3 regions of the Streptomyces sp. 2114.4 genome follow, and region 1 is predicted to be linked to each of the others. Evidence: riboswitches for the same ligand, from Rfam matches in the RefSeq annotation. Region 1 holds a riboswitch; each other region holds the start of a gene.

Region 1 (4,688 bases):
CCGGAACCCGTAGGGGAAGGGTCAGGGAAGGGCCAGGGCTGCGAAGCCCCCACGGCCGCGGTACGCGTCCTAGCATCGTTGGTGCAGGGGAACCCGAAGGTGTGAGGCAACAAGGCAACAGACAGGCCGCACGCGGACGGCATCACCACTGCGGCAAACGGCACAGCCGACGGATGGCGCGGTACGGACAGCGACAGCGCGACAGACAGAAAGCAGGGCAGAGCAGTGGCTGGTAAGGGGATATTCGCAGGACTTCCGTGGTGGGTCACCTGGGTCGTGGTGCCCGTCGTTCTGATCGTCGTCTTCGGCGGACTGATCACCACCGCGCTCGGCTTCCTGATCGGCGTGCTGTTCAAGGTCCTCATAGCGGCAGCCCTGATCGCCGGAGTCATCTACCTCGTCCGCAGGGCCAGTGGCTCTTCCTCGTCCACGTCGAAGAGTGACTGGTAAGCGGCAGGCTGCCCGTCGGCCGGCGCCCGCGCCCCGCTGTGAGCGGACTCGGGCGTGCGGTATTGCCATCGTGAACAGCGAATCCGCCTGCTGCCCTTGCGGGCGTCCGGCCCGGAGCCGGGCGCCCGCAGGAAGCTCGCCAGGTCTGCGAAGGCGGGCCGTGGCGCGCCCGGGCCGGCCCCGCCGTCTACTTCGCCGTCCCACCGGGAGGGTGATGTCGGGACGCCGGCGGCCGCTCACCGCGGCTGCGGCCACAGGTGAAGTCGTAAGCGGGCTTCCGTGCCACCACACCCGGACACGCGATCGGGCAATATCTGCTCGCACGGTTTGACGAGGTATCAAGCGGAGAGCGGTCGGCACGCCATGCTGTCCAGTAGATATCGCCCTTTCCGTGCGATCTGCGGACGAATTGCTGCACCCTGCGGATACGGTGCGTGGTAATCATCGGGCTTTCGCGCATCGGAAATATGCCCTGGGCACGGCGCGAGTGCCCTTCCCCGCCCAGGTCGAGGTGGTCGCCCCAGTGTCGGAGGATCCCCGCCTGCGGACGAACTGCATCGATTGCGGTCCGTTACAGACCGACTACGAAAAATGGCGGAGGCGACACTAACGACACTCGCCTTCTCTGTCAGTATCTGAAAACTCACTCCTTGTGATCTGCTTGCGCGTGGCAGACGATGGCGCCAATAGGGCCACGGGGATGTTTCCCGGCCATCTCCGATCAAGTGCGGGGCAGTGGTTGATGACCGACACAGTTCAGGCAGAAGTGATCATGAGCTTCGTCGTTTCGGAGGAGCTCGCGTTCCGGATTCCGGTGGAGCTGGACTTCGCCAGCGCCGATCCGTACGCCGTCCGCCTCACCTTCGATCTGCCCGGCGACGCGCCCGTGACCTGGGCGTTCGGTCGAGAGCTACTGCTGGACGGGCTGAGCCGGCCGTCCGGTGAGGGGGATGTGCGTATCGAGCCGGCCTCCCCCGCGCACCTCAGTGATGTCTTCATCAGCCTTCAAGTCGGCGCCGAACGCGCGCTGTTCCGGGTCAGCGCGGCTCCGCTGGTCGCCTTCCTCGACCGTACGGACCGGCTCGTACCTCTGGGCAAGGAAGAGGTCTGCGACACCCTGGAGGCCGTACTGGACCGGATCCTCACGGAGGCACCGGCCGGCTGACCCGCCCCGGTCGCGCCGTCCACGCCGACGCCCCACGGGTACGCCGGTCCACCCGCATACCCGGTGCCTCCCCCTGTCCGTACCGCCCGTCCGTGCCGCCTGCCTGTCACCGTGCTCCAGCCGCCGGCCCGTCAGTCCGTCCGCATCCGCACCTCTCGCGGCACCGGCCCGAGGAGGGGGCGGAAGCCGTCCCTGCGTCCCGTCACCGCTTACGGCGCCTGCCGCGTCCCCCGCGACGGCTCGTGCGGCTCTCCGTGGCGCCCGTCGGCTTGCCGGCGCCCACCACGGCCCCGGAATCCGCCCCGGATTGCCGGACGGCTCCGGGCCCGCCGTCGCCGCCCGGCGTGCCCGGCCCCTTCCGGTCCGCCGAGACCACCAGTGCCGCCAGCAACGTCGTCAGCGGCACTGCGGCAACCAGCCCGATGCTGCCCACGAGGGTGCGGATGACCTCCTCCGCGACCACTTCGCTCGTGGCAACCGTGCCGACACTGCTCTGTGCGATCGAGAACAGCAAAAGCAAGGGCAGTGCGGCGCCCGCGTAGGCCAGCACAAGGGTGTTGACGACGGACGCGATGTGGTCCCGGCCGATCCGCATCGCGGCGCCGTAGAGCTTGCGCCAGCCGGCCGACGGGTCGGCCTCCTTGAGTTCCCAGACCGCGGCGGTCTGCGTCACCGTCACATCGTCGAGCACACCCAGCGACCCGATGATGATCCCGGCGAGCAGCAGGCCGCGGATCTCGATGTCGGGGTACAGGCCGTGCACCAGCCCCGTCGTATCGTCCGTATTGCCGGTCAGCAGCGCCCAGTTGATGAACACCGACCCGAGCAGCCCGATCAGCAGCAGCGAGGCGAGCGTGCCGAGTACGGCCACCGACGTACGGGCCGTCAGGCCATGGCACAGATACAGCGCGATCAGCATGATCGCGCTTCCCCCGACCACTGCCACCACCAGCGGGTTGGAACCCTGCAGGATCGCCGGGAGGATGAACAGCGTCAGGACCACAAAGCTGGCCGCCAGCGCCACCAGTGCCAGTACTCCACGCAGTCGGCCGACGATCACCACCGCGCACGCGAAGAGGGCGGCCAGTACCCACATCGGGACGGTCCGGTCGACATCGCTGACCGCATACTGCAAATCCTTCGGCGCCTTGGGGGAGTACGCCACCACCACCTCCTGGCCGGTGGTGTAGTGCCGCAGGGCGTCCGGCGTCACCACCGCCTGGAAGGTGCGTCCGGCGTTCTCTCCCGTGGTGACCTTGATCGTCGCCTGCTGACAGGGCTTGCCCTTGGTCTCTCCCCCGGCCGGTGGCTGTCCTGTCGGAGAGGGGGGCTGCTGCTCGGCATGGACGTCCGCGCAGTTCACCTCCGCCACTTTGACGACTCGGGCCTGCTCCGTGGGCTGGTCGAAGCCGACACCGGACGGCTTGTGGGGAGGCGCGCCGCCTGGCCAGAGCACGACCAGACCGACCGCCACCGCGGCGGCAAAGGGGATCAGTACGGCCGCGATGACCTGGCGCAGATGCCGGGAGACGGGCGCGGCAGGGCCATGGCCGTGCGCGTGTGAGTGCACGGCGGCAGGGTGGCGGGACTCGTGAGTGCTCACCGCCCGATCATTGCAAGAACTCGGGGCCCCCTGTTCACTCCGGCGCATCGGCCGCTACCGTGGTGCCACCTTTGCAATCGCGGGAGCTCGGAGCACCGGGCTGAGAGGGCGCTGACCTTCGTCCCGGCGGCGTTTCACGTGAAACGCCCATGGACGAAATCCGCTGCGTCGACCGCTGAACCTGTTACCGGGTAATGCCGGCGTAGGGAGTTGGGTCTCATGACTCTGCAGGATGCACGCACGCCCGAAAACGGAAACGGTGCCGGCGGCAGCAGTGAGCCGCAGATCGGCTGGCACAAGGGCTATGTCTCCGGATCGCGCCCGGATGTTCGGGTCCCGGTCCGGCGGGTGCACCTCACCAACGGCAAGGACGTGACGCTCTACGACACGTCAGGGCCGTACACCGATCCGCAGATCGATACCGACGTCCGTCGTGGTCTGGCGCCGCTGCGGGAGAACTGGATCATCGCCCGCGGCGACACCGAGGAGTACGCGGGGCGCCCCCCGCGGCCCGAGGACGACGGCCTCAAACACACCTCGCCGCGCGGCGGGCTCAAGAACCTCGACGCGGTCTTCCCAGGCCGCCCCCGCCAGCCGCGTCGCGGCCGTGACGGCGCCGCGGTCACCCAGCTCGCCTATGCGCAGCGCGGCGAGATCACCGCAGAGATGGAGTATGTCGCCCTCCGTGAGAACGTCACCCCCGAATTCGTCCGCGACGAGATCGCGGCCGGACGCGCGGTGCTGCCGTCGAACATCAACCACCCGGAGATCGAGCCGATGATCATCGGCAAGAACTTCCTGGTGAAGGTGAATGCCAACATCGGTAATTCGGCGGTCACTTCCTCCATCGAGGAGGAGGTGGAGAAGATGACCTGGGCGACTCGCTGGGGCGCCGACACGGTCATGGACCTCTCCACCGGGCGCAATATCCACACCACCCGCGAGTGGGTGCTGCGCAACTCCCCCGTCCCCATCGGCACCGTGCCCCTCTACCAGGCGCTGGAGAAGGTCGACGGCAAGGCCGAGGAGCTGACCTGGGAGATCTACAAGGACACCGTCATCGAGCAGGCCGAACAGGGCGTCGACTACATGACGGTGCACGCCGGTGTGCTGCTCCGTTACGTGCCCCTGACGGCCCGCCGTAAGACCGGCATCGTCTCGCGCGGCGGCTCGATCATGGCGGCCTGGTGCCTGGCACACCACAAGGAGTCGTTCCTCTACACGCACTTCGAGGAGCTCTGCGAAATCCTTGCCTCGTACGACGTCACCTACTCGCTCGGTGACGGCCTGCGCCCCGGGTCCATCGCGGACGCCAACGACGAGGCGCAGTTCGCGGAGCTGCGGACGCTCGGTGAGCTGAACACCATCGCCAAGCGGCATGGCGTGCAGACGATGATCGAGGGCCCGGGACACGTCCCGATGCACAAGATCAAGGAGAACATCGACCTCCAGCAGGAGATTTGCGAGGAG
Region 2 (4,688 bases), 2.1 Mb from region 1:
CCTTCAGCGCGAGCACGCGGTCGAGCCGGGTGTCCATGGCCTGGTAGACCGTGGCCATACCGCCTGCGGCGATGCGCGCCTGGACGCGATAACGGCCGTCGAGCAGCTGGCCCACGAGCGGGTCCTGAAGGGTGGTATCCACGGGAGACGAGTCTATCGTTCCGCTGCGCTCGGCTTTGGGCCCCACGTTTTCGGCCTGCCCGCCGTGGGGGTGGCGCCTGCAGCGGACCCGGCCCGCCGCAGGCGCCACGGCGAGCGCACCCGCGCAGCGGGCGACAAACGGCGAGGAACCCCTACGGCGGGGAAAGCCAAAGACTCAGAACGCCGGCCGCTCAAGGTCGAGCAGGCCCTCCGCCGGCGAAGACGCCAACGCGAAGTGACGCCGTGGGATGCGCCCCGCGCAGAACGCCAGGCGGCCCGCCGTGACGGCATGGCGCATGGCGGAGGCCATCAGTTCGGGTTCCTGGGCGCGGGTCACCGCGGACGCCAGCATCACCGCCGCGCAGCCCAGCTCCATGGCCAGCGAGGCGTCCGACGCCGTGCCTGCGCCCGCGTCGAGGATGACGGGGACGCCGGCCCGCTCGGTGATCAGCTGGAAGTTGTGGGGGTTGCGGATGCCCAGGCCGGAGCCGATCGGCGAGCCCAGCGGCATGATCGCGGCGCAGCCCACGTCCTCCAGCTTGCGGGCCAGCACCGGATCGTCGTTGGTGTAGGGCAGCACGGTGAAACCGTCGTCGACCAGGGTCTCGGCGGCGTCCAGCAGCTCGATCGGGTCGGGCAGCAGGGTGCGCTCGTCGGCGACCACCTCCAGCTTGACCCAGTCCGTGCCGAGCGCTTCCCGGGCGAGCCGGGCGGTGAGCACCGCTTCGCCCGCGGTGAAGCAGCCCGCGGTGTTCGGCAGCACCTTGATCTTGTGGCGTTCCAGTACGGACAGCACCGAGCCCTGCACGGTCGGATCCAGCCGCCGCATGGCGACCGTGGTCAGCTCCGTACCGGAGGCGAGCAGTGCCCGCTCCAGGACGTCGAGGCTGGGTGCGCCACCGGTGCCCATGATCAGGCGGGACGTGAAGGTGGTGCCGGCGAGGGTGAGGGGGGCGGGGTCGCTGCCCGTGGCGAAGCCGCCGTCGGATGCGGGGGCCGTTCCCCGGAGCGCTGCGGTGTCGGTCATGTCTGCGGATCAGCCTCCCTGGACCGCGGTCAGCACCTCGACGCGGTCGCCGTCGGCGAGCAAAGTGGCGGGCCACCGGGTACGGGGCACCACGGTCTCATTGACCGCCGCGGCCACCCCGGCGGGCGCCTGGGACAGCGTCGCGACGAGCCGGTCGAGGGTCAGGCCGGCGGGGACCTCACGGGGCTCCCCGTTGACGGACACCGAGACGGTGGGGGCGGGTGGGGCGGCGTTCATACGGGCTGCTCCTGTGGGGCACGGGTGCGCTCGGTTCCCGGCGCGGCGCTCGGGGTCTCCCCGGACCGTTCCGGCGTGGGGGAGAAGCGCGCGGGGGAGAAGGGGCGGGCCTCTTCGGGAAGGAGGCCGGTGGCCAGTACCTCGGCCATCGCGTCACCGGTGACGGGGGTGAGCAGCACTCCGTTGCGGAAGTGGCCGGTGGCGAGGTGGAGGCCGGGCAGTGCGGTCGGCCCGAGCATCGGGGCGTTGTCGGGGGAGCCGGGGCGCAGTCCGGCGCAGGTCTCGACGAGCGGGAGCTCGGTGATGCCGGGGACCAGCTCGTGGGCGTCGCGCAGCAGCTCGTAGACCCCGCCGGCGGTCACGGTGGTGTCCCAGCCCAGCTCCTCGCTGGTGGCGCCGACGACCAGTTCGCCGCTCTCGCGCGGGACCAGGTAGAGCGGGCCGCCGCGGACGACCGCCCGTACGGTGCGGGAGAGGAAGGCGGGGCTGCCGGCGGGCATCTCCGGCAGCCGCAGCCGCAGTACCTGGCCCTTGACGGGGCGCACCCGCGGCAGGATCTCGTCGGGCACGCCGTCGAGCCGGCCGCTCCAGCTCCCCGCGGCCAGCACGACCTGGCCGGCCGCGATCCGGGTGCCGTCGGCGAGTTCGGCGCCGGCGGCCCGGCCGCCGTCGACCGTCAGCCGTACGGCCCGGCTCCGGTGGAAGGCCACCCCGGAGCGCTCGCAGGCGGTCGCCAGTGCGCTCGCCAGCCGGCGCGGATCGACCTGGTGGTCGCCGTCCACCCGCAGACCGCCGCGCACCCCGGGGGCCAGCATCGGCTCCAGCCGCCGGCACTCGCGCCCCGTGAGCCACTGCGACTCCAGCCCCGAGCGGGTCTGCAGGGCGTGCAGGTCGCGCAGGTGGGCGCGGTCGTCGGCGTCCAGCGCGACGGCCAGGGTGCCGCACCGCCGGTAGCCGACGGGCAGTCCCGCGGCCTCCTCCAGCTCCTCGACGAAGCGGGGGTAGCGCCGGGCGGAGGCGAGGTTGAGGCCCAGCAGGGTCTGCTCGCCGTAGTGGAGCTCGGTGACCGCGGCCAGCATCCCGGCCGCGACCCGGGCGGCGCCGCCCCCGGGCGAGGGGTCGGCCACCGCGGCGCTCAGCCCGCGGACGGCCGCCCTCCAGGCCGTGACCAGACCGATGATGCCGCCGCCGATGACCAGCACATCAGGGCTCCGCGGGGTGGGTCGTGAGCATGTGGCGGTTGCGTGCATGGGCGTCCAGCCCCTCCCTTCGCCGGCATGACCCGGATCAGGTTCGTACGGTCGGAGGCCGGCCAGCCTCCCTCTCAGCCCGGTGCGTCCGGGCTCCCGCGAGTGCGTGTATCCGTCACCCTAATACGAGGCCGCGAGGCACGGTAAGACAGCGCCCCCGGCCTCCCGGGGGCCGCGCCCCGGGCCGCCCGGACGGTGACGCTGTGTCAGAGATCTCCTTGCGCGCTGCTGCGAGCCGCCTCACACCCCGTCCTAGAGTGATCGGGTGAGCGAGCAGAGCAAGTCCTCCCAGGCCCCTGACCGCACGCCGCACGTCGTGATCGCCGGCGCCGGAATCGCGGGTGTGCAGACCGCGGTCGCCCTGCGCGAACACGGCTGGCCCGGCGCGATCACGCTCCTCGGCGACGAGCCCCACCGGCCCTACGACCGTCCGCCGCTGTCCAAGGCGGTACTCCTGGGCAAAGCCGAGGGCTCCGCCTTCGACGTCGACTTCGCAGCGCTCGGCATCACCCTCCACCTCAGCCGCCCGGTCACCGGGCTGGTGCCGGACTCCCGTGTGATCGAGACGGCCGAGGGCCCGGTCCCCTACGACTACGCGGTCCTGGCGACCGGCGCCGAACCGGTCGTGCTGCCCGGCAGCGAGGGACTGCCCGGCGTCCATCTGCTGCGCACCCTGGACGACGCCGAGCGGCTGCGGCCGGTGCTCGCCGCCCAGCACGAGATCGTGGTCGTCGGGGCCGGCTGGATCGGCGCCGAGTTCGCGACCGCGGCGCGCGAGGCGGGCTGCGCGGTCACCGTCGTCGAGGCCGCCGACCGCCCGCTGGCCGGTGCGCTGCCCGCCGAGGTCGCCGCCCATATGACCGGCTGGTACGCGGCCGCGGGCGCCGAGCTGCGCACCGGGGCCCACGTCGCCTCCGTCACGGCGGGCGCGGTCACCCTCGACGACGGCACGGTGCTGCCCGCGGACGCGGTGGTCATCGGGATCGGCGCCCGCCCCGCGACCGGCTGGCTGGCCGGCTCGGGCGTCGAGCTCTCGCCGCGGGACGGCTCCGTACTGGCCGACGAGCAGCTGCGCACCTCCGTGCCCGATGTCTACGCGGTCGGTGACTGCGCCTCCTTCCCGTCGGCCCGCTACGGCGCCCGCCTGCTGATCCACCACTGGGACAACGCCCTCCAGGGCCCGCGCACGGTCGCCGAGAACATCGCCCGCGGCGAAGCGGAAGGGGTGGTCTACGACCCCGTCCCGTACTTCTGGTCGGAGCAGTTCGGCCGGTTCGTGCAGTACGTGGGGCACCACGGGGACGCCGACGAGCTGGTCTGGCGCGGTGACCCGGCCGGGGCCGCCTGGTCGGTGATCTGGCTGCGGGACGGACGGCTCGTCGCGCTGCTGGCCGTCGGGCGGCCCCGGGACCTCGCACAGGGGCGCAAGCTGATCGAGCGGGGCGTCGCCCTGGACCGGGAGCGGGCCGCGAATGCGTCGGTGCCGCTGAAGGCCGCGGCGCTGTAGCCGGGCGCCGGAGCGCGGTGACCGACGGTGGCCGGCCGGGCGCCGGCCGTCACCCTCCGGTGTGCAGCGGGCCTCTGATGGCGATGCCCGGCTACCGGCTGTCAGTGGGAGGTGGCAGGCTTGTCCTGTGACCGAGATTGACGCAAACATCGATGGACTCGTCCCCGCCTGGCTCACCCTCCCCGACATCGCCGAACAGCTCGGCGTCGAGGTGACGCGGGTCCGGCAGCTGGTCAAGGAGGGCCAGCTGATCGCGGTGCGCCGCGGCGAGAACCGGGCGCTGCACGTGCCCGCCGATTTCATCAAGGACGACAAGGTGGTCAAGGGCCTCGTCGGCACCCTCACCCTCCTCAAGGACGACGGTTTCACCGACGAGGAGATGCTGGAGTGGCTGTTCACCCCGGATGAGACCCTGCCCGGCACGCCCGCCCAGGCGCTGCGCGAGAATCGCGGTACGGAGGTGAAGCGCCGGGCCCAGGCGCTCGCCGTCTGACGCCATGACGCGGCCCGCACTGCGCCGGCAGCC
Region 3 (4,688 bases), 1.7 Mb from region 1:
GCGAGGACCACTGCTTGATCCACTGTTCGCGGTTCTTGGTGATCGTCTCGGGCGGCAGCGTCGTGGGCTTGTCGATCTTCGTGCCGTACTTGGTGAACAGCTCCGGCACCGTGGCGTCCTCACGTGCCGGGTTGACGAACATCTGCAGCGGTACGTCCTCCTGGAACTTCTTGCTCAGCAAGAAGTCCAGCAGCGCCTTACCCCCCTTCTCGTTCTTCGCCCCCTTGAGCAGGGCGCCGAATTCGATCTGGCGGAAGCAGGTGCCCGTCGCGACGCCGGTCGGCGCCTCCTTGGGCGCGGGCTTCTTGCCCAGCACCTCGGCCGGCGGGCTGGAGGCGTAGGAGACCACCAGCGGCTTGTCGCCCTTGCGCTTGCCGGCCGCGGATCCCGTGAACCGCTCGTAGTAGGCCTGTTCCCAGCCGTCGACGACCTCGACGCCATTGGCCTTGAGCTTCTTCCAGTAGTTCTGCCAGCCGGCCGGCCCGTACTTCGCGATGGTGCCGAGCTGGAAGGCGAGCCCCGGGGAGGAGGTGGCGGAGTTCTCCGTCACGAGCATCCCCTTGTACCGGGGCTTGAGCAGATCCTCGAGGGTCTTGGGCGGCGGGGTCTTGTGTCGGGCGAAGTAGCCGCGGTCGTAGTTGACGCAGATGTCGCCGTAGTCGAGCGGGGTGACGCGGTGCTCGCCCTTGTCGAGCTGCAGCCCGGCCGGCACGTCCGCCAGCCCCTTGGCCCGGTACGGGCTGAAGAGCCCTTCGTGCAGCCCGCGCGAGAGCAGCGTGTTGTCGATACCGAAGAACACATCGCCCTGCGGATTGCCCTTGGAAAGGATCGCCTGGTTGACGGCCTTCCCGGCATCCCCGCCCTTGAGGATCCTGACCTTGTAGCCGCTCTCCTTCTCGAAGGCGCTCAGGACCGACTTGGAGACGTTGAACGAGTCATGGCTGACGAGCGTGACGGTCTTGGCGTCCGCGCCCCCGCCCGGGGCACCGCAGGCGGCCAGCGCCGACATGCCGACCGCGGCGGCGACCGCCGTGGCGGTGATTCTGCTCGTGGTGCTCACTGATTTCCTCCTGGCTGGCCAGGAAGAGACGCGGCCCCGCCCGGTGTCCACGGCCCTCGGCGTCCGAGGACGCAGGGAGCGGGCCCCGGGCGGGGCGCAACAGCATGAGTGACGACCGAACTTCCTACCCGGAATGACCCGGGCGAGGTTCAAGGGTCTGCGGGCACCGTAGAGGTCTACGACGCTTCCGCACTCTCAGCGCTGTGGCGCTCCCCTGTCGGATGTGGTGCATTTGTTCGATCACACAGTACCAGCGGGCGGTCAGCGTTCCGAGGCCGCGAGCTGGCCGCAGGCGCCGTCGATCTCCTGGCCGCGGGTGTCGCGGACGGTCACCGGTACGCCGTGCGCCTCGATGGCCTGGACGAACGCCCGCTCGTCCTCGGGGCGCGAGGCGGTCCACTTCGATCCGGGCGTCGGATTCAGCGGAATGAGGTTCACATGGACGCGCTTGCCCTTCAGCAGCCGTCCCAGCAGGTCACCGCGCCACGCCTGGTCGTTGATGTCCCGGATCAGCGCATACTCGATCGAGATCCGCCGCCCGGACTTCTCCGCGTACTCCCAGGCCGCGTCCAGCACCTCACGCACCTTCCAGCGCGTGTTGACGGGCACCAGGGTGTCGCGCAGCTCGTCATCGGGCGCATGCAGCGACACCGCCAGCCGGCACTTGAATCCTTCATCGGCGAACCGCAACATCGCCGGCACCAGCCCGACCGTCGAGACGGTGATACCCCGCTGGGACAGCCCCAGCCCATCGGGTTCGGGGTCGGTCAGCCGCCGGATCGCCCCGACCACCCGCTTGTAGTTGGCGAGCGGCTCGCCCATCCCCATGAAGACGATGTTCGACAGCCGCGCGGGCCCGCCCGGCACCTCGCCGTCGCGCAGCGCACGCATCCCGTCGACGATCTGGTGCACGATCTCGGCGGTCGACAGGTTACGGTCCAGGCCCGCCTGCCCCGTCGCGCAGAACGGGCAGTTCATTCCGCACCCGGCCTGCGAGGAGATGCACATGGTGACCCGGTCCGGGTAGCGCATCAGCACGGACTCGACGAGCGTGCCGTCGTGCATCTTCCACAGCGTCTTGCGCGTGGTGTCGTCGTCACACGAGATGTGCCGGACGACCTTCATCAGGTCCGGCAGCAGCTCGGCCGCCAGCTTCTCGCGCGCCGCCGCCGGGATGTCGGTCCACTGCGCCGGGTCGTGCGCATAGCGGGCGAAATAGTGCTGCGACAGCTGCTTGGCGCGAAACGGCTTCTCCCCGATCGCGGCCACCGCTTCGCGACGCTCGACGGGACTGAGATCGGCAAGGTGCCGCGGAGGCTTCTTGGCCCCGCGCGGCGCGACGAAAGTAAGTTCTCCGGGTACAGGCATGGTGCGTCCAGTGTGGCAGATCGTTTACGGGTGCCCAGGTCGGAGCGGTGAGCGGGCGGTCACCCGCTGTGGTCCTCTGTCATGGGTGGCCGGCCGCGTCATCGATCCGGACGGCAAGAGCCCCCAGGAAACCACCAAGATCGGCGTTGTCCCACGCGGCGGCATTGGCGACATGGTCACGGCGCAGGGAGCGAACACATGACGCCGGCGCTTCTTTGCTGTCACGCGCTTTTCTGCTGCCGTTCGCAGCCGTTTCCTGCCATTCGCAGCCGTTGATATCAGTAGTGGATGTCAGCGGCCCGAGGGAGTCGCGTTCCGTCTCGGCGTTACCGCCGTAGAAGATCAACTGATCAGCCACGTCGCCGACTTTCGGCACGGAGACGACCCGGGGACAGCTTCCCGGGTGCCGGCGTTCCTGAGACTCCGGGGCTGCCGACCAGTTAGAGGCGGCACACCCTGACGGCCTGGCCCATCCTGTACGCGCCACTCCTGGAACGAGACGGGCGGGCCGACCTCCCACGAGGGCGAGCAGGATTTCTGCCGCGGCAGCATCAACTGGTCGGCTAGCATGGCACGTTGACTGTCCTACCTACTCAAGGAAGCCTGATGACCGGTCCCGGCAGCGACAGCTTCACCTGGCATCAGCTTCCGCCCTTTTTCCGAGATGCCGACACAGGCTCCATTCGTTCGAAGCGCCGCTATTTCGGCCAACTCCGCCTGACGCTCCTTCTGTTATTCCTGGCGGCAGCCGTCGGCACCACAACGCTCAAATTCAGCAGTAACGGGACCGACTGGGCGGGACTTGCCGCCTCCTTGGCTTTCATTTCCTCCATCTTGGTTCGGCTCTACATCGTGGAGCAACGAGATGAGCGGCGCTGGTACGAGTGCCGGGCCGCCGCCGAATCATGCAAGACGCTTGCTTGGCGCTACGCGGTGTGCGGAGAGCCCTTCCCTGAATCCATGCCGGCAGTCGAGGCCCGGCGCCTCTTCATCAACAGACTCCGAGAGATCAGCCTCGGCCTCGATATCGTCGATGTGTCTGCCGGACTCGACGTCAACGAGGCGATGGAACGCTGCCGTGCCGCCGGCAGAGACGAGCGGATCGCGACCTACAAAAGCAATCGCCTGATGGAACAAGTCGAGTGGTACGCACGGATGGCCAAACTGCGAGACAAGCAGTCCCGTACCTGGCGGAGTGTTGCTCTTGCTGGGGAAATGATCGGCGTCGTCGCCGGTGCGGTGAAGGCATACGGCGTGGTTTCCATCGATTTGCTCGGTGTGGTCAGTGCGGGAGTTGCCGGCATCACCGCATGGTTCCAGGCACAGCGACTGGAGACAGAAGCCTCTGCATACAGCCTGACCGCGCGGGAGATCAGGCACATCCTCTCTCTCACGGATGAATCTGCGGACGCGGAGTCCTGGGGAAAATTCGTCGACCAGGCGGAAGCCGCAATCTCGCGAGAGCACACCATGTGGGCATCGGGTCGCACGGGCAACGTGGGGCTGACAGGCTGAAGAGCGAGGGTCCGCAGACGCTGGCTCCGTTCGCGTTGTTTGTATGTTGGTGATTTCGGAAATCATGCAGCTCCGGGTCACCAGACGACTGTCCGGAGGCGCGGACAAGGCGACGCCGCCCAGGAATCTTCAGCTGCAGCCGATCGACTCGGCCGCCACCACGTTCGTCCCTACGAACCGACCGACGCGGTTGGGCGCACAGTGGGGTGAGGCGGGTGTGGAAGCCAAGTACACGCCAGGAGCCGCGGGCGCCGGGCCAGGACGCTCCAGCACCTCATGCGAAAGGGGCCCGATGCGAAAGGGGCCCGCCGCTTGGTGCGGCAGGCCCCTCGCAGGCGTCGGGAGACCGTCCCGTGCAGGGAAGCGGGGAGAGGACGAAACCGGAGGACTCGCTTCCTCCCACGGTCCCTCTTCCCCCTGCGGTCCCTGGGCTCAGCCGGACCCCACGAAGATCACGAACAGCAGCCAGACGACCGGCGCCGTCGGCAGCAGGGAGTCGAGGCGGTCCATGATTCCGCCGTGGCCGGGGAGCAGGGTGCCCATGTCCTTGATGCCGAGATCGCGCTTGATCATGGATTCGCCGAGGTCGCCGAGGGTGGCGCTGGCCGCGACCGCGAGACCGAGCAGCAGGCCCTGCCACCAGGCGCCGTGCACGATCAGGAATTCCATGCACAGGGCGCCGGCCACCATCGCGAAGAGCACCGCGCCGACGAGGCCTTCGCGGGTCTTTCCGGGGCTGATGCGC

The links. Region 1 has a riboswitch for thiamine pyrophosphate ahead of thiC (phosphomethylpyrimidine synthase ThiC). Riboswitches for the same ligand answer to the same signal wherever they lie in the genome.
Region 2: another riboswitch for thiamine pyrophosphate. It lies ahead of thiO (glycine oxidase ThiO); the one in region 1 lies ahead of thiC (phosphomethylpyrimidine synthase ThiC).
Region 3: another riboswitch for thiamine pyrophosphate. It lies ahead of CFW40_RS26015 (thiamine ABC transporter substrate binding subunit); the one in region 1 lies ahead of thiC (phosphomethylpyrimidine synthase ThiC).

The regions. Positions count from the first base shown of each region.
Region 1 covers NZ_FYEY01000001.1:4,131,987-4,136,674, forward strand. Annotated here, with positions in the region: gene CFW40_RS18125 (DUF5326 family protein) at 226-450, shown strand; gene CFW40_RS18130 (SsgA family sporulation/cell division regulator) at 1,193-1,615, shown strand; gene CFW40_RS18135 (YibE/F family protein) at 1,818-3,266, opposite strand; TPP riboswitch at 3,288-3,444, shown strand; gene thiC (phosphomethylpyrimidine synthase ThiC) at 3,438-4,688, shown strand, end outside.
Region 2 covers NZ_FYEY01000001.1:2,027,040-2,031,727, reverse strand. Annotated here, with positions in the region: gene pknB (Stk1 family PASTA domain-containing Ser/Thr kinase) at 1-142, opposite strand, end outside; gene CFW40_RS08830 (thiazole synthase) at 317-1,168, opposite strand; gene thiS (sulfur carrier protein ThiS) at 1,178-1,405, opposite strand; gene thiO (glycine oxidase ThiO) at 1,402-2,655, opposite strand; TPP riboswitch at 2,653-2,765, opposite strand; gene CFW40_RS08815 (NAD(P)/FAD-dependent oxidoreductase) at 2,921-4,162, shown strand; gene CFW40_RS08810 (Rv2175c family DNA-binding protein) at 4,290-4,655, shown strand.
Region 3 covers NZ_FYEY01000001.1:5,877,290-5,881,977, reverse strand. Annotated here, with positions in the region: gene CFW40_RS26015 (thiamine ABC transporter substrate binding subunit) at 1-1,060, opposite strand, end outside; gene CFW40_RS26020 (iron ABC transporter permease) at 1-11, opposite strand, end outside; TPP riboswitch at 1,164-1,286, opposite strand; gene rlmN (23S rRNA (adenine(2503)-C(2))-methyltransferase RlmN) at 1,322-2,428, opposite strand; gene CFW40_RS26005 (hypothetical protein) at 2,508-2,786, opposite strand; gene CFW40_RS26000 (DUF4231 domain-containing protein) at 3,035-3,943, shown strand; gene CFW40_RS25995 (phosphatidate cytidylyltransferase) at 4,376-4,688, opposite strand, start outside.